Regions from separate parts of the Synechococcus sp. H70.2 genome, predicted to be linked through region 1. Evidence: predicted binding sites of a transcription regulator. Region 1 holds the regulator's gene; each other region holds the start of a gene.
The links. The regulator NtcA, encoded in region 1, controls nitrogen genes in cyanobacteria. The targets are predictions, from matches to a motif close to GTANCNNNNGNTAC.

Region 1 (6,138 bases):
CACGTTAACATCTTCTACTGCCTTGGCGGCATCACGCTGGTGTGCTTCCTCATTCAGTTTGCCACCGGCTTTGCCATGACGTTTTACTACCGTCCGACGGTGGCTGAGGCTTTTGAATCGGTTAACTACATCATGACCCAGGTCAATTTTGGCTGGCTGCTGCGCTCCATCCACCGCTGGAGTGCTTCCATGATGGTGTTGATGATGATCCTACACACCTTCCGGGTTTACCTAACCGGTGGGTTCAAGAAGCCCCGCGAGCTGACCTGGGTAACCGGTGTAATCTTGGCGGTGCTGACGGTTTCCTTTGGGGTTACGGGTTACTCGCTGCCCTGGGATCAGGTGGGCTATTGGGCGGTCAAAATTGTTTCAGGAGTGCCCAGCGCTATCCCAGTGGTGGGTGATGCCCTGGTCCAGCTTATCCGCGGCGGCGAGGCGGTTGGCCAAGCCACCCTCACCCGCTTCTACAGCCTGCACACCTTTGTCCTGCCTTGGCTGACGGCAGTCTTTATGACCATGCACTTTTTGATGATCCGCCGCCAGGGCATTTCTGGACCCTTGTGATCCTAGCGGGTGCGATCCCCAAGTTTCTCTTCTAACCCTTTTTCCCCCAGACAAGGAGAACGGCTATGCCTGTCTCGAAGCAAGTAATAGCAACTGAGGTCATTACACGCAAAGTTGACCTGGACAACCCCAAAGTTTTGGCCAAGCTGAAGAAGAACATGGGCCACATGACCTACGGTGAGCCCGCTTGGCCCAACGACTTGCTCTTTATGTTCCCGGTGGTCATCCTGGGTACGATTGGGGTGATTGTCGGCCTGGCGGTCATGGATCCGGCGGGGGTGGGCGAGCCGGCGGATCCCTTTGCCACGCCGCTGGAAATTCTGCCGGAGTGGTACCTCTACCCTGTCTTTCACATTTTGCGCGTGGTTCCCAATAAGCTCCTGGGCATTGCTCTGATGTTAGCTATTCCCGTAGGCCTCCTGTTTGTGCCTTTCATTGAAAATGTCAATAAGTTCCAGAATCCACTGCGCCGTCCAGTGGCAACAACGGTGTTTTTGCTTGGCACGTTGGTAACCCTCTACCTAGGCATTGGCGCCACCCTGCCTCTGGACAAGTGGGTTACTCTGGGCTTGTTCTAGAGCTGCGGGTAGGTTGACACTGCACAAGTGCAGCAGGCCAAAGGCTGGGCTGCACTTTTTTTGTGGGTACTGCTGGGCCGAGTGGTGGTAATATCGCTACGCATTCCTTTTACCGCGATCCCGCATGAGTACTCCCCCTCCTGCTCCCCGCATCTACCGGATTACTGCTCTAGCCGGCGATGGCATCGGCCCCGAAATCATGCAGGTGGGGCGGGCGGTTTTGGATGCAGTGGCCGCTCAGATGGGGTTTTCCATCCAGTGGCAGGAGGGCCTCATTGGTGGAGCAGCCTACGAAGCCACTGGGGATCCCTTGCCCCCAGAGACCTTGAAAATGGCCCAGGAGAGCGATGCTGTTTACCTGGCAGCAGTTGGCGACTTCAAGTACGACGCCCTGCCGCGGGAGAAGCGCCCTGAGCAGGCTTTGCTGGGCTTGCGGGCTGGCTTGGGACTGTTTGCCAACTTGCGCCCGGTGAAGATCTTTCCGCCACTGGTGGAGGCCTCTTCCCTCAAGCCGGAGGTGGTGGCCGGGATCGACCTGGTGGTGGTGCGCGAGCTCACCGGTGGCATCTACTTTGGTCAGCCCCGCGGGATCTTCGTCGATGCCCAAGGATCCCGACGCGGCGTAAACACCATGGTCTACACTGAGGCCGAGGTGGACCGCATTGCCCGCATGGCTTTTGAACTGGCCCGCAAGCGGCGGCGCAAGCTCTGCTCGGTGGATAAGGCCAATGTGCTGGAAGTGTCGCAACTGTGGCGGGAGCGGGTCAATGCCGTGGCAGCGGAATACCCTGACGTGGAGCTGTCCCATCTGTATGTTGATAACGCCGCTATGCAGTTGGTGCGCTGGCCGAAGCAGTTTGACGTCATCCTGACAGAGAACCTCTTTGGGGATATCCTCTCCGATGAGGCAGCCATGCTAACTGGCTCCATTGGCATGTTGCCTTCCGCCTCTTTGGGAGTTGCCGGCCCTGGTCTATACGAGCCAGTCCATGGCTCAGCTCCCGATATTGCCGGTCAAGACAAGGCCAACCCTCTTGCCCAGGTGCTCTCTGGGGCAATGCTGCTGCGCTACTCTTTGGATCAGCCCCAAGCTGCCGACCGCATCGAACAGGCCGTTGAGACAGTTTTGGCCCAGGGCTACCGCACCGCCGACATCTACTCGGAGGGGATGACCCTCGTAGGCTGCCGCGAGATGGGAGAAAAGATCCTGGCCGCCTTGGCTCAACAGCAAGCCTCTCCCCAAGAATCGCCCTCAGCCGCCGGCGGTTAAGTAGGGGTTTGCTTGCTGCTGCCCCCCTCTCCTGCAGGGAGGGATCACCCCGCCAACCAGTGGTGCGGCCATTCCCGGAAACGGCCGTGGGGCCAGGTCCTCCTCCTAGGCAAAGCGATAGCTTAGCTGGATTGGGTCGTGGACAGTGATCTTTTTCTTGTGGATGGAAATGTAGTTCTTCTTGCGCAACTCTCCCAAGAGACGGGTAATGGTGACGCGGGTTGAGCCAATGGCTTCGGCAATGGCCTGGTGAGAGAGCTTGAGGTCGATGGTCACGCCATTGGGGCCGGGCACGCCGAAGTCGCGGCAGAGGATCAGCAAAAAGCTAACCAGCCGGGAGGCCATGTCGCGGTGGGCCAGTGTTTCAATCATCATCTCTGTCTGCAGGATGCGAGAAGCCAAGCTCTTGAGCAGCAGCATGGCCAGCTCAGCGTTCTCCCGCACAGACTTTTCCACCTGCTCGATGGGCAGAGAGAGCAGCTCGACGCGAGTGAAGGCTACGGCATGATAGAAGCGGTCGGAGCGCTGCCCGGTAATGAAGGAGAGCACCCCAAAAATGCTGTTTTCCCGCAGGAGGGCGACAGTAATTTCCTCCCCCATTTCGTACACCCGCGACAGCTTAACAGCTCCCTTGACCAAAAAGTAAACCCGCTCCGCCGGATCGCCGGGGAGGAAAATGGTCTTGCCACGTTCAAAGGTTTCGATAACTGGAGGATGGTGAGGCCCTCCTAGCTGTTTAAAGGCTGCAATGAGAGATTTTTCTGCAACGGCCACCACGGGATTCGACAACCTCTCAAGGTCAGTTTATCTCTAGGATCAACTCCTAAACCCAGATCAAGCTGCCTACGATTCGAAGACTACTCTAGACTCTGGATATCTTTGTAGCAATAGCTACATTTCTCTTGTTGCGGTAGGGGAAGATCGTATGGGGATTGCCACCCTCTCTCGCCATAGCCGCCAGCACTTTACAGTACGGATGCCAGAGCCAGCCAACCACCTTTTGGAGGTGGAGCTGCAGATTCGCGAAGTGGAACCGGAGGTGCCTCTGCGGCTGCGGCTGCCAGTGTGGACGCCGGGATCCTACCTAGTGCGGGAGTATGCCCGCCATGTGCAGGAGTTTCAAGCCCTGAGCGAGCAAGGGAGCCCTTTGGCCTGGCGAAAGGTTGATAAAAACACCTGGGAGGTCAATCCAGCGGGGTGTTCGGCGGTCACCATCCGCTATCGGGTCTATGCCTATGAGCTGACGGTGCGCACCAACCATCTGGATCTCACCCATGCCTATTTCAACGGGGCAGCGCTCTTTCTCTACGTGCTCGGCCGCGAGCGGGAACCCTACACCTTGACGGTGATCCCTCCTCAACCCGACTGGCGTGTCGCCACCAGCTTGCAGCCCTTGCCCGCCGCTGAGGATTCCAATGCCGGCTGGTCGTTCCTGGCGGCAGACTACGACGAGCTGGTGGATAGTCCAGTGGAGGTGGGCCTGCACCAGTTGCGGTCGTTTGCGGTGGAAGGGATCCCGCATTACTTCGTGGTCTGGGGAGCAGGCACCCTGGATTTGGAGCAAGCGGTGGCCGATGCTGAGAAAATTGTCCGGGCCACTGCAGCGTTTTTTGGCGGGTTGCCCTACGACCGCTACTGGTTTATTGTGCATTTGTCACCAGGGGGATTTGGCGGCCTAGAGCACAAGTACAGTGCTACCCTCAACTATTCTGGCCTGGAGCTGCATCAGCCCCAGTCCTACCGCCGCTTTTTGGCGCTGCTGGCCCATGAGCTTTTCCATGCTTGGAACGTCAAGCGGCTGCGCCCTCTGGCTTTGGAGAAAATTGACTACAACCAAGAAAACTATGTGGACTGCCTCTGGTTTTGCGAGGGGGCGACCAGCTACTACGAAAACGTGATCTTGCTGCGGGCAGGGATCCTCACCGCCAAAGAGTTTTTACAGATCCTATCTGAGCAAATTGGCCAGCTGCAGCGTACTCCGGGTCGGGCCGTGCAATCGCTGCAGGAGTCCAGTTTCGACGCTTGGATCAAGCTCTACCGTCCCCACGAAAATAGCCTCAACAGCCAGGTTTCCTATTACCTAAAGGGCGCTTTGGTCTGCTGGCTGCTGGATCTGCACATTCGCCACCTTTCGGGGGGCCAGGGATCCCTAGACACAGCCATGCGGGATTTGTGGCAGCGCTTTGGCCGGTTTGAGAAAGGCTACACCCACCAAGACCTGCGGGAGGCCTTTGAGCGGGCAGCCGGCACCGATCTTGGCCACTTTTTCTCTGCCTACGTGGAAGGTACGGAAGAGCTGGACTACAACGCTTACCTCCACCCTTTTGGCCTCACCCTTAAAGCCCACTTCAGCCGCCCCAACCCTAGCCCTTACCTGGGTCTCCACTTCAATGGGGAAGGCAACCGCATCAGCGCCGTCGAGATGGGATCCCCCGCCCAAAAAGCAGGCATCTGGGCTGGCGACGAGCTCGTAGCCCTAGACGGCTTTCGGGTGAGCGCCACCACCTTGCCGGAGCGCCTGGCAGCCTACCAGCCCCACCAGGTGATCTGCCTAAGCGTCTTCCAAGGTGATCAGTTGAAACACTTCTGGATCCCCCTGGATCCACCCCGCCCGGATGTTTACACCCTCGAAGCTTTGCCTGAACTTACCCCTGAACAAGAGTCTCTCCAGCGAGACTGGCTGGGATCCCTTCTGGCTCAAGAGTAAGCAGGAGGTAGCAATGCTTTAAAATCTTCCTAGCTGTTCACAACTCCTGAGTTAAGTTAAAGAAAATAGGATCAAAGGGAAATGACTCTGCTTTTAGGTCTTCTAATTGGATTGGCTATTGGTTTCTCCCTGGGCGTTTATACCTGTAGGCGATCTGAAGTGAACCGCTACGAATCGAGGTTTGAGAAAAGAAACTGAGAGGGCAATAGCTTTGCAACTTCACCGGTTCACTCAAAGAGCTAATAGTCAGTTACTGGATGAGATTCTAAGAAAGTTACAAGCTGACCTTGAGGGCTTCAAACTTCATATCTCAGAAAGTCTGTCCGAAAGTTACCAAAACTTCCTTCAGCATTTAGCTGAGTACAGAAATCAGCTAGTTAAGAACATAAGTAACCAGCAGAATATCCTGAGCAGGTTAGAAAGTACAGAAAAAATTTCCCAGAATCTAAGCTCAAGTTCTAGCCTTCAAAAGACGAAGGAAACTAACGAGCGAACTGCTGACGCGCGACTCAAGAGTTTGCCGCCAGAGACGATTAGCCGTGAACAGGTGAAGATAGGGGTATTTCTGTGGTCTAAGAACATAAGGATGAAGAACCTGCTTCCATATAGTGAAAAAGCAGCAGAAGGGGAACTCGATAACAAGCTGAACTGGATATCAAACCTTATGGGTCAGAGGTACTCGATGATTGAGAAGCTTTACAAAGAAATTAAATCTGGCATTGGAGAAGAAAAGAGCTTGACTCTTTGCTTAAAAGGCAACCCCCCAGAAGTGATAAATTATAGCTGCCAACTTGCTTCCACTCTACATAAGGTTAATTTCTTAGAGGAATATAACTACTCAAAATCCTCCAAAACCCTGATGGTAAAACTAAGCAAGTCTTCAGAGGCAATCAAGTTCCTATCTGGAGATTGGCTGGAGAGATATGTCAAACAGCAACTGATCAAGTTTGCTAGAGAGCAGGGACAGAAGATCGATTTTTCCTACATCGCAAATGCGGAAGTTACTTTGCCCAACGGTA
Region 2 (6,138 bases), on a different contig from region 1:
GCCAGGCGCATGAGCAAGAAGGTGGGCACCTCCCGCAGCGACTTAATCAAGCCTACCAAGCCAAACTTCAGCAACCCTTCGGGACGGACAACCCCCTGCCAGATGGAATCCAGCCAAGAAGGAAGGGTCTCCTGGGTCCAGTCGGCAGTCTCCACCCGTCCCTCTACCAGCCCCGTGGCTTCTAGTGCTTCCACAAAGCCTTCAATGCTAGAAAAAGCGGGGTGCGACCACTGATCCAACAACTGCCGCATCACCAGCCGCTCCCAGAAGGTGAGGGGCTTTTGACGGTCGTCGCGCTGGTTCCAGTCCGCCACCACCAGGATGCCGCCTGGCTTGAGCACCCGCAGCATCTCGCTGGCGTAGCGGGCCTTGTCCGGCATGTGGGGCCCCGCCTCAATGGACCAGACCACGTCAAAGCTGGCGTCGGGAAAGGGCAGGTTGAGGGCATCCGCTACCTGAAACCGGACGGGGAGATCAGGGGGGGTGAGCTCTTGGGCCCGCTTCACCTGCTGGGGGCTAATGGTAATGCCGGTTACGACAAAGCCATAGTCGCGGGCCAAGATGCGACAACTGCCGCCAATGCCACAGCCCACATCTAGCACCGTCGTCCCCGGCGGCAGCCGATCCAGCCCGCCCCAGCGCACCATCTCGTGGACAAAGTCGTGTTTGGCCTGGATGAAGTTTTTCCGCCGCGGCGGGGATCCGTAGTGGCCAAGGTGAATATGTTCGCCCCAGTAGAACTCCAGGATTCCATCCCGCGTCCACTCGTCGTAGGCACGGGCTACGGATTCCGGGGAGCGATACTTACGGGCAGTCAGCACATAGGCTACCAGTCCTCCCCCTAGGAGCAGAGCTGGGGCCAAAATCCAAAGCATTAGGTGCATCAATTACTCGGGTCGAGGGCGACCGACCCTTCTAGACTGCTAAAGGGAGCAGGCTTTGGCGCGATCCCTGCTTACCTCTTGCACAGCTCTGCTGCCCCCGGTAAGACGGCAACAGAGGGACTCCAAGAGCCTGCTAGGGCATTATAGCCTCGAAGAGCAACCTCCTCTCCTTTTCGGGGCCTCTCTGCTTCTCCTAGGAAGTTCAAAGTAGCCAACACCTTGCCCACCTGCTAGCTGCAGAAGGAGCCTTAGTCCCACCCCCTAGGAATCCTTTTGCCTGAGGACTAGCTCAGGCTAACTCGTGTGCGGTCGTAATCTAAGCGGAAGGTGGGGTGCACTTTCCCTTGGATACGGTTCCAGAAGTTGCGCACGTTGGTATGCAGGCCAACCCGTTCTGTACCGCGTACCAGCATTGCCTGCTGCCGAATTCGAATAGCGCGTTGGTGGCCCGCCATTAGGAAGCGAGCTAGCTCATCCAAAGCGTGGAAACGCCTAGGAGCTGCTGCTGACTCGGCAGCCTGGGAACGAGAGGCTACTCCCCGGTAGAGAAAGTCCAAGTTGGTGGACAAAACCGGCGGCTTGGTCAGGTGGCGGAACCGCCAGTCCAGCCCCCGATAGCGGCCCCCCACTTTGCCCGGGGAAACAGTTGCCGCCGTCGGTGAGGGGGTGTAGCTAACACCACGGTAAGAGAGTTTCGTCATTTTCGCCTCCTTTGGGGTAGCTCCTTACTTCCGTATTATAAGCTACCGTTTTGAGGTTTTCTATGTAACCTTTAACAAATTTTAGCCACCCTCCCCGCGACTGCCCCTGCTGGCCTGGAGGAGGCTGAGATCTGTCCAGGGGGCTGAAGAAGGCAGTATCGTGGAAGAGCTCCCAGGATCGGCTACAAATTTCGGGGTGAGCGTCCCTGTGCAGGAAGACTTTCGCCTAATTCTGGACATTGCAACAGTACTGGCAGCAGCGGCAGCAGGAGGGTTTCTCGCTGCACTGCTCCGGCAGCCGGTGCTCTTGGGTTACTTGCTGGCCGGGATCCTAGTGGGGCCGACAGGGTTGGGGTGGATCAAAGAGGTGGTGCAGGTGGAAACCCTGGCCCAGTTTGGCGTGACCTTTTTGCTGTTTACCTTGGGGGTGGAGTTTTCCCTCAAAGAATTGCGCCAAGTGCGTGGGATTGCCCTGGGCGGCGGTCTTCTGCAGATTGGTCTCACGATTGCCATCACGGCGGTGCTGGCGGTGGCTAGCAGCTGGCTGACACCCGTGCAGGGGATCTTTTTGGGGGCAGTGCTCTCCTTGTCTTCCACGGCGGTGGTGCTCAAAAGCCTCACCGAGACTAACCAGATGGACACGCCCCAGGGCCAGGCCATGCTGGGGATCTTGATCGTGCAGGATTTAGCAGTAGGGCTAATGCTGGCGGTGTTGCCGGCTTTGGACGCTCCTCTGCCGGAGCTGGCGGGATCCCTGGCTAAGTCAGTAGCAGAAATTGGCCTGGTGGGCGTAGGGGCGGTGCTGGGTGGTATTTGGCTGGTGCCTGCTCTGCTGCGGCTATTGGCCCAGCAAGAGAGCAAAGAGGTATTCCTCCTGGGGGTGATCAGTCTCTGTGTGGGGATTGCTCTGTTGACAGAGCAGCTGGGCATTTCCAGCGAGATTGGGGCCTTCCTGGCCGGGTTGATGATTTCAGAAGTGGAATACGCCGACCAAACCCTGGCCTACGTAGAGCCCTTGCGAGATGTGTTTGCCGCCCTCTTTTTTGCCGCCATTGGCATGCTCATCGATCCTCACTTTATTGCCGACCACCTGATGCTGATTCTAGGGCTGGTGGGGCTGGTGATGGTGGGCAAGTTTTGCCTGGTGGCCCCTCTAGCGGGGCTGTTTGGCTATCCCCTCCCGGCAGCGGTGTTGGTGGGGCTAGGCCTTTCCCAAATTGGGGAGTTTTCCTTTGTCCTGGCCAGCGAGGGGCAGGCGCTGGGGCTGGTGTCGCGGCAACTGTACTTGCTCATCGTCAGCACCACCGCTGTTACCTTGCTTGTTACTCCCTTTTTGCTCAAGGGGGCGCCAGGGCTGCTGAGGAAACTGCAAGGTATCCCCTTTGTGTCCCGTTGGCTAGCAGCCGAGGAGCAGCCTCGCGACTTGGATGCCAAAGCTCCCCAAGAGGGCCACGTGGTAGTGTGCGGCTACGGTCGGGTGGGGCAGGATGTAGTGCGCATTCTGCAAGCCCGCCGCCATCCCCTTTTGGTAATTGACTCCTCAGAACGGGTCATCCAACAGTTGCGCTCGCAGGGGATCCCCTATCTCTACGGCAATGCTGCTAGTGCCCCGGTGCTGGAGAAAGCTGGCCTAAACCATGCCCGCGCCCTGGTGATTGCCCTGCCGGATCGCCTAAGCACCCGCCTCTGCCTCAAACAAGCGCTGAAACTGGCGCCCCACCTGGAGGTAGTGGTGCGAGCCACCCACGAAGAGGACATCGAACAGCTCTATCAGTTAGGGGCCAGAGAGGTCGTCCACCCGGAATTTGAGGCCAGCCTGGGCTTGTGCAGCCATGTGCTGCTGAAGCTGGGCGAGCCCCTAGGGGTCATCCAGCAGGAGATTCTGGCCATTCGCAGCAGCCACTACCGCGATTTGCGACCTCTCCACCCCAGTTGCCTGATCCCCACGCCTGTCAGTTGGCTGCTGCCGGCAGCCCAGATCCCTGCCAGTGTCAACAGCAGCCCAGCGGACTCGGGGCCGGCTTGGTGGGAACACTGGCAGCGACCCGTTGAGCCGGAATGGGCAGGGATCTCAGGCTCCCCTTCTGTCGAGATGCCTAACGAGGAGGCCGCCTAGCCTGGATAGGGGATCCGCAAAAGCTGGTTAACTGGTGGGCAAGCCACCTGCACCTGTTTTCCGTCCGGCCACTGGATCTGGATTTCCTTGACCAGTGTTTCGGATCCCAGGCCAAAATGGGCCACCGGCTCCATCTGACAGAGGTAGCCGCTGCCGGCATCGATGGGGCGGATCTGCGTGCGGGTAGGGGTGATTAGCCGCACCAGGGCGCCGCGGGCCGGGGATCCCTGGCGAGTCAGGGGCAAGACCCTTAGCCAGTTGTTGGCATTAGCCAGGGGCCGGTAGAAGCTCAGGGGCTGGGCGCCCGACTCCCCGTGGGCAATGAGCAGCTCCAGGCGCCCGTCCCCATCCACATCGGCGACTGCCGCTCCTGTTCCCAATCCCTGCGGCTCAGCAGCCTCTCCAATGTCAATGGCCTGCCAGCAGCCAGAGCGCCAGCCAAACAGGCGGTTGGGCTCGCCGATGTTGTTAAAAAACAGCTCCGGGTAGCCGTCGTTGTCAAAGTCGGCAGCAATCACGGTGCGAATGCGGGAGGGCCTGGCCAGCTCCGGGGGGGCCACGTTCTTAAAGAGGCCGCTGGGGGTTTGGATCCAGAGGCGATGCGGCCCTTCCCAATTGCCGTAGACCAAGTCCAGCCGCCCGTCCCCGTCTAGATCCACCGCCGCCACACCGCGCCCGTGCTCGTTGGGATCCGCCAGCCCCACTTCAGCGGCAATTTCTTCAAAGGTGCCATCTCCCCGGTTGCGGAACAAAAAATTGGGCCCCTGCTCGTTGACGGCAAAAATGTCCATCCGCTGCGAGACTAGGGGCACGGCCACCAGCCCCCGCCCGCCTGTTACCCGGTTCACCCCCGCCTCCGGCGCCACATCGGCAATCATCTGGTTGAAGCCCAGCTCGTAAAGGCGCATGGGGCCGCCGTAGTTGGCTACAAAAAACCCATACCGCCCCTGGCCAAAGCGATCCACGCAGGCCACCGAGCGACCTGCTGTCAAGTTGAGGGCATCTTGGTTGTGGGGCAGGGAGAACAGATCCACCCAGCGGGATCCCTGCCAGTCGAAGAGGCGATCCCCAAAGCGCTTGCGCCCCCCGAAGGTATCGGTATTCAAAACATAGAGTTCTTCTTGGCCGTCGCCATCAAAGTCGCCGGCAGCCACCCCAATCGCCATGCGCCCCGCATCGGCCAGGGTATCGTCCACCAGATCCACCAGGGCCTGGCCATTCCACTTCAAAACCCGGTTCCGGCCGCGGAAGCCGCACACGAACAGCTCAAAAGCCCCGTCCCGATCCAAGTCGCAAACGGCAACCCCATAGCAAAGGGCAGGGGGGTTGAACTGGATGAGAGAGCTGCAATCTTGAAACATGGGGATCCCGCCCGACCACGAGCTCCAAGCTCTGATGGTATGCTTGATCTTTGCTGTTTTTCTCTTTTAACCATGCCACGGACTAAATCCGCCATCAAGCGCCTCAAGATTGCCGAGCGGAACCGCCTGCGCAACAAGGCTACCAAAGCCCTGGTGCGCGCCCTCATGAAAAAGGTGATCTCCCTCTCTTCCGCCTACGCGGCCAACCCCCAGCCGGAAACCCTGCAGGAGATCCAGGCGGCGATGAGCGCTGCCTTTAGCCGCATTGACAAGGCAGCCCAAAAAGGCGTGCTGCACAAAAACACAGCTGCTCGTCGCAAGGCCCGTCTGTCCCGGATTGTGCAACGCTCGCTGGCTGCTGCAAGCACCTCCTAAGTCAGTACTTGGGAAGCGGTGCGTTCTACTGGCGGGAATTCAGGGTGCGTACCAGCCAGCGCCGCAGGGGGTGCCAAGGGGGTAGAGACAGGATCCAGCGGGATTGCCGCTCCAGGAGCCAGCGCTCGAAGGGATAGAGGCCAAACAGCTCGTAGCGGCTTTGGGCAACTAGGATCCCTAGGGTAAAGCTGACACAAAGCAGCAGGCCAAAGGTAGGCCAGCTAGGGCGGTAAAAGAGGGCATAGCGCAGGCCCGTCCAGGTGAAGTACTGCCAGAGACGGAGGAGATCTGCCCGCAGAGCCCAGAGACTGGGGATCCCGACCAATAGCCACACCAGGCTCAAAAGGACAAAACTGCCGCCGTGGTAGAGCTGCAGCAGGCGTCTAGCGGCTGGCGAGAGGGATCCGCAGCCGGGGGAGGTTTCCGACTCGCGGACGCAAGCAGCCTTCTTTTCATCGACTGGGCTAGGATCGGGAAGTGGTGGCATCGGGATCCCGGTTCTCCCCACCAAGACCTTCGTTATAACTTTAGCGACTGGGATCCCTGCAGGAAGCTCTTGTACAGCTGGGAAGGAGCAAGTTATAGAGAGGCGAACTGCTCCAAGGATATAATGGCTCTGCAACTTGCCTTGCTAGCTCAATGGATAGAGCACCGACCTTCTAAGTCGATGGTTGCAGGTTCGAGTCCTGCGCAAGGCGCTG
Region 3 (6,138 bases), on a different contig from region 1:
GGGTGCGCTCCGCCCACGACTGCAGCGAGGGAGGACTGGCCGTGGCTCTGGCGGAAGCCTGCCTCAGCGGGGGCCGCGGCGCCAGCGTCTCTCTGGCTCCCGGATCCCTGCGCTGGGATCAGGCCCTGTTTGGCGAGGGATCCAGCCGCATCCTCGTTTCTGTCGCTCCAGCCCAGCGCTCTCCTTGGGAAGCCTACATAGAGTCCCAGCTCCCCGGCCAGTGGCAACTGCTAGGACAGGTGGGATCCCCTGCCGATCCTTTGCTCTTGACAACTGCAGAAGGGGATCCCCTGTTGTCGGTTTCTTTAGCAGCCCTGCAGGTTGCCTACCACAGCGCCTTTGCCGACTAGCCGGATCTAGACTCCCTCATTTTGGTTCAGACAAATTGGCCTGGATCACCTCCCGATAGTAGGATTTGGGCTTAACGCCCACCACCTGCGCCACCAGCTCCTTGTTTTTAAAAAACTGCACCGTCGGCGTGCAGGTGACCCCGCCGGCTTCAGCAATCTCCGGATCCTTCTCGATGTCGATCTCCACCACGTGCAGCTTGTCGGCAAACTCTTCGATGACTTTGTTCAAGATCGGCCTGAGGGCATGACAAGGGGCACAGGTGGGAGCGGTGTACTTGACCATCAGCAGGCGATCGCTTTCGTGGTAGAGCCGCCGCAGGGCATAGCTCCCTTCATGGCAGGTCTTACTGAAATCCAGATCCTCGTGGCCGTTCTCCGCCACCGCAGCTTCCCCGGGCAACTCCGCCTCGGGAGGAGCCGTGGCAGGGCTGGGCTCAGGATGGCTCTGAGGGACGACGTGATACTCTTGGGCTAAGCCGTGTTCCGAGAGCCAGCGCTCCGCCAGCATGGCCGCCATACAGCCGCTGCCCGCCGCGGTGATGGCCTGGCGAAACTCGTGATCCTGCACATCCCCAGCGGCAAATACCCCCTCTACGCTGGTGGCTACCGATCCGGGGCGGGTGACAATATAGCCCACTTCATCCAGTTCCAGTTGCCCTTTGAACAGGTCGGTGTTGGGTTTGTGGCCGATGGCGTAAAATACCCCCCCTACTGCCATCTCCCGGATCTCGCCCGTCTGGTTGTTGCGCACCTTCACCCCCGTCAGGCGCTGGCCGTCACCCAGGACTTCCACCGCCTCCGTGTACCAGTGCACGGTAATCTTGGGGTGGTTGAGGACTCGGTCTTGCATGGCCTTGCTGGCCCGCATTTTGCCACTGCGCACCAGCATGTGGACATGGGATCCAAACTTGGTCAAATAGGTAGCTTCCTCGCAGGCGGTGTCGCCGCCGCCAATGACCACCAGCTCCACCCCCCTGAACATGGGCATGGCCCCATCGCAGACAGCACAGGCGGACATGCCGCGGTTCCAGTAGATCTCCTCTCCGGGCAGGTGTAGGCGCTTGGCCGTGGCCCCGGTGGCGATGATTAGGCTGTGGGTGCGCACTTCTCGCTCATCAGAGCGGACCACGAAAGGCCGCTGGCTGAGATCCACAAAGGTAACATCCTCGGGGTAGAGCTTTGCCCCCCACCGCTGCGCTTGAGCGCGCATGTTTTTCATCAGCTGGGGGCCGCTGATGCCCTCGGGAAAGCCCGGAAAGTTTTCCACCTCGGTGGTGGTCATCAGTTGCCCACCCGGGATCCCCCCCATCTGAAACCCCTCGAACACAACTGGCTTCAGCTTGGCCCGGCCGGCATAGATGGCCGCGGTCAAGCCAGCGGGCCCAGAGCCAATAATGACCACATTCTCAACCTGACTTTGCTCCGTCATCCTCTCTCTCCCCTTCTGCAGCTCTCTAAGTCAAACTCATAATGACTACGCTTTAGCCTAACACGACTCCGCAACCTCAGCGAGGTTGGGGCTCCCAGTCCTATTTTCGCTCTCGGCCAGGGCATTGGCCTGTCCAGGAACACCGGTGTAGCTTGCCAGTTGGCCTAGGCCTCTTCCCCTTGCAAGTAGCCTTACCGCAGGGGTTCCATTTAGTGGAGAGAAGGCCGGAGGCAGGCCAGTTTCGTATCAGAAAATACAAAAAACTGGTGTCGGCCTTTCTAGGATGGGTGAGCGCTTTTGGCCTGTCTGGGTCAAAGCATGGGGATCATCGGCTGGGATCCCACCCCTAGTCTCAACGGCAACCCAAGTTAGGAGAGAGCGATGGCATCCACCCCCCAAGAAGTGCTCCAGATGATCCAGGACAACAATGTCCAGATGGTGGATCTCAAGTTTGTGGATCTCTTTGGCACCTGGCAGCATATCTCCGTCCACTCTTCGATGCTGACGGAAGAAGTTTTTAGCGAAGGGCTGCCTTTTGATGGATCCAGCATCCGAGGCTGGAAATCCATCAACGAGTCGGACATGTACATGGTGCCGGATCCCAAAACAGCCTGGATCGACCCGTTTTTTCAAGTGCCCACCCTCAGCCTTATCTGTAACATTATTGAACCGCGCACCGGCCAGCCCTACAGCCGTTGTCCGCGGAGCCTAGCAGCGCGGGCTGTGGCCTATCTGCAGTCTACCGGCATTGCCGATACGGCTTACTTCGGGCCTGAAGCAGAGTTTTTCATCTTTGAAGATGTACGGTTTGACCAGACCCAAAACGCCGGCTACTACTTTGTCGATTCCATCGAGGGCCGCTGGAACTCGGGCCGGGAGGAAAAAGGGGGCAACCTGGGCTACAAGCCGCGCTACAAAGAGGGCTATTTCCCTGTGCCGCCCACCGATGCCCACCAGGATCTTCGTACCGAGATGCTGTTGACAATGGCCAAGCTGGGGGTGCCTATCGAGAAGCACCACCACGAGGTGGCCACTGGCGGGCAAGGGGAGCTGGGCTACCGCTTTGCCGATCTAATCACGGCTGCCGACTACATGATGATTTACAAGTACGTGATCCGGAACGTGGCCCGCAAGCACGGCAAGACGGTGACGTTCATGCCCAAGCCCCTCTTCAATGACAACGGCAGCGGCATGCACACGCACCAGTCCCTCTGGAAAGACGGCCAGCCCTTGTTTTACCAAGAAGGCAACTACGCCGATCTCAGCGAAACGGCTCTCTACTACATTGGCGGCCTGCTCAAGCATGCCCCAGCCATCCTAGCCTTTACCAACCCCACCACCAACTCCTACAAGCGCCTAGTGCCTGGGTTTGAGGCGCCGGTCAACTTGGCCTACTCGCAGGGCAACCGCTCCGCAGCCATTCGCATTCCAGTTACAGGCAAAAATCCCAAGGCCAAGCGGCTGGAGTTCCGCTGCCCCGATGCCACCTGCAACCCCTACATTGCCTTCTCGGCCATGTTGATGGCGGGGCTGGACGGGATCAAGAACAAGATCCATCCCGGCGAGCCCCTTGACAAAGATATCTACGATCTGGAGCCGGACGAGCTGGCCAAGATCCCCTCCACGCCCGGATCCCTGCTGGATGCTTTGGAAAACCTGCAGAAGGATCACGACTTCCTACTGGAGGGAGGTGTCTTTACTGAGGATCTCATCGAAACCTACATCGAGTACAAGATTGACAACGAGATCAACCCCATCAACCTGCGGCCTCACCCCTACGAGTTCGCGCTCTATTTCGACGCCTGATCGAGGTTCTCATTTGAAGCATTAGTTCTTGGCCACGGCTTTTGAACGGGATCCCTTCCTTTGCTGGAGGGATCCCTTTTTTTGGTATTCTGGGGCCGAAGTCTAGAGGTTGGAGGGAGGGTTTGGAATGGAATGGCTTATTTTTGGTCTGTTCTTGGTTTTTGTTATCGGCCTTCTGGCGCTTGCCGCCTATCTAGAGAAGAAGCGTCGGGAAGCTTTGGAGCAGGTGGCCAGGAGCCTGGGCATGTCGTTTTCAGCGGAGCTACCCGAAGGGATCCGCTCCCGCTTGCTTCAGGCAGGCTTTGAACTATTTGAACGAGGCTACGCTCGACGTTTCTACAACTCAATGTCCAAGCGGCTAATCGATGGAACTGAGATCGGTGCCTTTGACTATAAGTACACCCGCGGTAGCGGCAAGAGTCGCAGCACTCATCGCCAGTCTGTTTTCTGGGCCTATTGCGAAGATCTACGGCTACCTCATTTTCGGCTACATCCGAATATTCCCCTGTTTCATGACATTGCCAAAGCCTTTGGCATGCAAGATATCAACTTCGAGGGCCACCCTAAGTTTTCCCGCAGCTACCTTTTGCGCGGAGAAGATGAGGCCAAGATTCGCCTGCGCTTCCATCCTAGATTTCTTAGCTTCTTGGAGCAGCATCCTCCTTGTTGCGCTGAGGGATCCGGGCCGCAGCTTATTGTTTGGCGGGACGAGCAACGGGTGAGTCCAGAAAAAATGGCAGACTGGCTGCGCTTCGGGGAAGAATGGGTGCAACGACTGCGGCTGCGTCGCGTTTAACTCTCTGGATCGCCCCTCAAGGCCACTCCCTGGGTATGATGAGAGGAAGAGTTTAAAAAACGTAACGTGTCTTCCTCATTGTCCCAGGCAGTTGTTCTCATTACAGGGGCCACAGGGGGCATTGGCAGCGCCCTGGTGCCTATGTTGGCCCAGGCCGGAGCCCATCTGGTGCTGGCGGCACGGCGGGAGGATCCCTTGCGCGCGCTGGCAGAGAAAGCGGTGTCCCTGGGGGCTGCCTCCGGGCTGGGGATCCCTGCCGATGTGACGGACTATGCCCAGGTGGAGGCCCTTGTCAACCAAACCCTACAAAGGCACGGGCGGATCGACGTGTTGATCAACCTGGCAGGAGCCGGGATCCTCAAGCCTGCCCCGCAAATTACCCCTGCCGAGCTGGAGCGGATGCTGGCGGTTAACCTCAAGGGCAGCTTCTACACCAGCCAACTGGCAGCCAATGCCATGCGGGAGCAAAAATCCGGCCACATCCTCAACTTCCCCGGCATTTTGGGCCGTCACCCTATGGCCATGGCTGCAGCTTACTGTGCTGCCAAATTTGGCGTGGTCGGCTTTAGCAAATGCATGGCCGATGAGCTAAAGCGCTTTGGGGTGCGCTTTACCCTGTTTTACTTTGGCGGCATCGACTCACCCTTCTGGGATCCCATCAGCCTCAAGGTGCAAAGGGATAAAATGCTCAGCCCCACCACGGCTGCCGAGGCCATTCACTTTGTCCTCACGCTGCCCGCCAATGCCGTGCCCAATGAGGTGGTGCTGCAGCCGGAAAGCCATCAGTTTCTGTAACAGAGATCCTGGAGTCCCTCCACGAGCAGCCACGGGATGTCCCACCGCGTGGTTGTAGAGTACCCTACTTTCTTTCGCGGGGGTGTCTGGATCCTGGCCCTGACGCTGCAAGTCCAGGAGGGGCCCCCCAGTAGCTAAGGTTTGCTGAGAGCACCTTTAGGAGAGTCCCGAGAAGGGGTGGGATCCGTTGGCAAGCCCCTTCCTGGCCAGAGGAGGGTTGACCAAGCCGGGGGGCTGCTTGCGGCTATTTGGGCAGGTTGCTTCCATAATCAGGAAAGTGTCCACTCGAGGGCCTGGCCAATGGAGGCCATACGCTCACTTTTGCAAGAGGAGCCTATCCTCTCGTTTGTTCTACTGCTGGGGGTGATCCTAGTGGTGCCGCTGCTCTTTGAGCGGCTGCGCCTACCGGGGTTGGTGGGCCTTTTGGCGGCAGGGATCGCCCTAGGGCCGCAGGGACTGAACCTGCTGAGCTCAGAGCTGCCGACGGTGCAGTTGCTCTCGGATATTGGCGTGGTCTACCTGCTGTTTGTGGCCGGGCTGGAGATTGACCTGGAGCAATTTCGGCAGACCCGCAACCGCTCCGCCACCTTTGGCGTGTTGACCTTTGCCATCCCCCTAACTGTGGGCACTGCCATTGGGCGGCTATTTGGCTTTGGCTGGAATGCGGCCATTCTATTGGGATCCCTGTTTGCCTCCCACACCCCCCTGGGCTACCCCATCGTCAGCCGCTATGGCCTGGTGAGAAATGAGGCGGTGCTGGTCACCATTGGCGGCACCATCTTTACCGACATTGCCTCGCTGCTGGTCTTGGCAGTCTGTGTCGGCATCCACGGCGGTGAGTTTTCCCTCTGGAGCTTGGTGCGGCTGCTGGGATCCCTGCTGCTGTATGCGGCTGCGGTGCTGTTTGGGGTGGACTGGCTGGGGCAGCGGTTCTTTCGCGTAACCGGCAGCGAAGAGGGCAA

Region 2: NW822_RS07735 (DUF4278 domain-containing protein) is a predicted target of NtcA. The motif match lies at 1,618-1,631, and genes of this name have one in related genera.
Region 3: glnA (type I glutamate--ammonia ligase) is a predicted target of NtcA. The motif match lies at 2,023-2,036, and genes of this name have one in related genera.

Annotation. Positions count from the first base shown of each region.
Region 1 covers NZ_JANSIU010000005.1:28,071-34,208, reverse strand. The annotation lists gene petB (cytochrome b6) at 1-564, shown strand, start outside; gene petD (cytochrome b6-f complex subunit IV) at 630-1,142, shown strand; gene leuB (3-isopropylmalate dehydrogenase) at 1,267-2,412, shown strand; gene ntcA (global nitrogen regulator NtcA) at 2,518-3,189, opposite strand; gene NW822_RS06250 (M61 family metallopeptidase) at 3,338-5,119, shown strand; gene NW822_RS06245 (hypothetical protein) at 5,301-6,138, shown strand, end outside.
Region 2 covers NZ_JANSIU010000006.1:112,999-119,136, forward strand. The annotation lists gene NW822_RS07730 (methyltransferase domain-containing protein) at 1-875, opposite strand, end outside; gene NW822_RS07735 (DUF4278 domain-containing protein) at 1,169-1,585, opposite strand; gene NW822_RS07740 (cation:proton antiporter) at 1,782-3,701, shown strand; gene NW822_RS07745 (CRTAC1 family protein) at 3,698-5,062, opposite strand; gene rpsT (30S ribosomal protein S20) at 5,135-5,437, shown strand; gene NW822_RS07755 (hypothetical protein) at 5,463-5,924, opposite strand; tRNA gene NW822_RS07760 (tRNA-Arg) at 6,063-6,135, shown strand; gene NW822_RS07765 (GAF domain-containing protein) at 6,097-6,138, opposite strand, start outside.
Region 3 covers NZ_JANSIU010000001.1:361,629-367,766, forward strand. The annotation lists gene purL (phosphoribosylformylglycinamidine synthase subunit PurL) at 1-350, shown strand, start outside; gene trxB (thioredoxin-disulfide reductase) at 367-1,779, opposite strand; gene glnA (type I glutamate--ammonia ligase) at 2,161-3,585, shown strand; gene NW822_RS01795 (hypothetical protein) at 3,713-4,381, shown strand; gene NW822_RS01800 (SDR family oxidoreductase) at 4,448-5,176, shown strand; gene NW822_RS01805 (cation:proton antiporter) at 5,498-6,138, shown strand, end outside.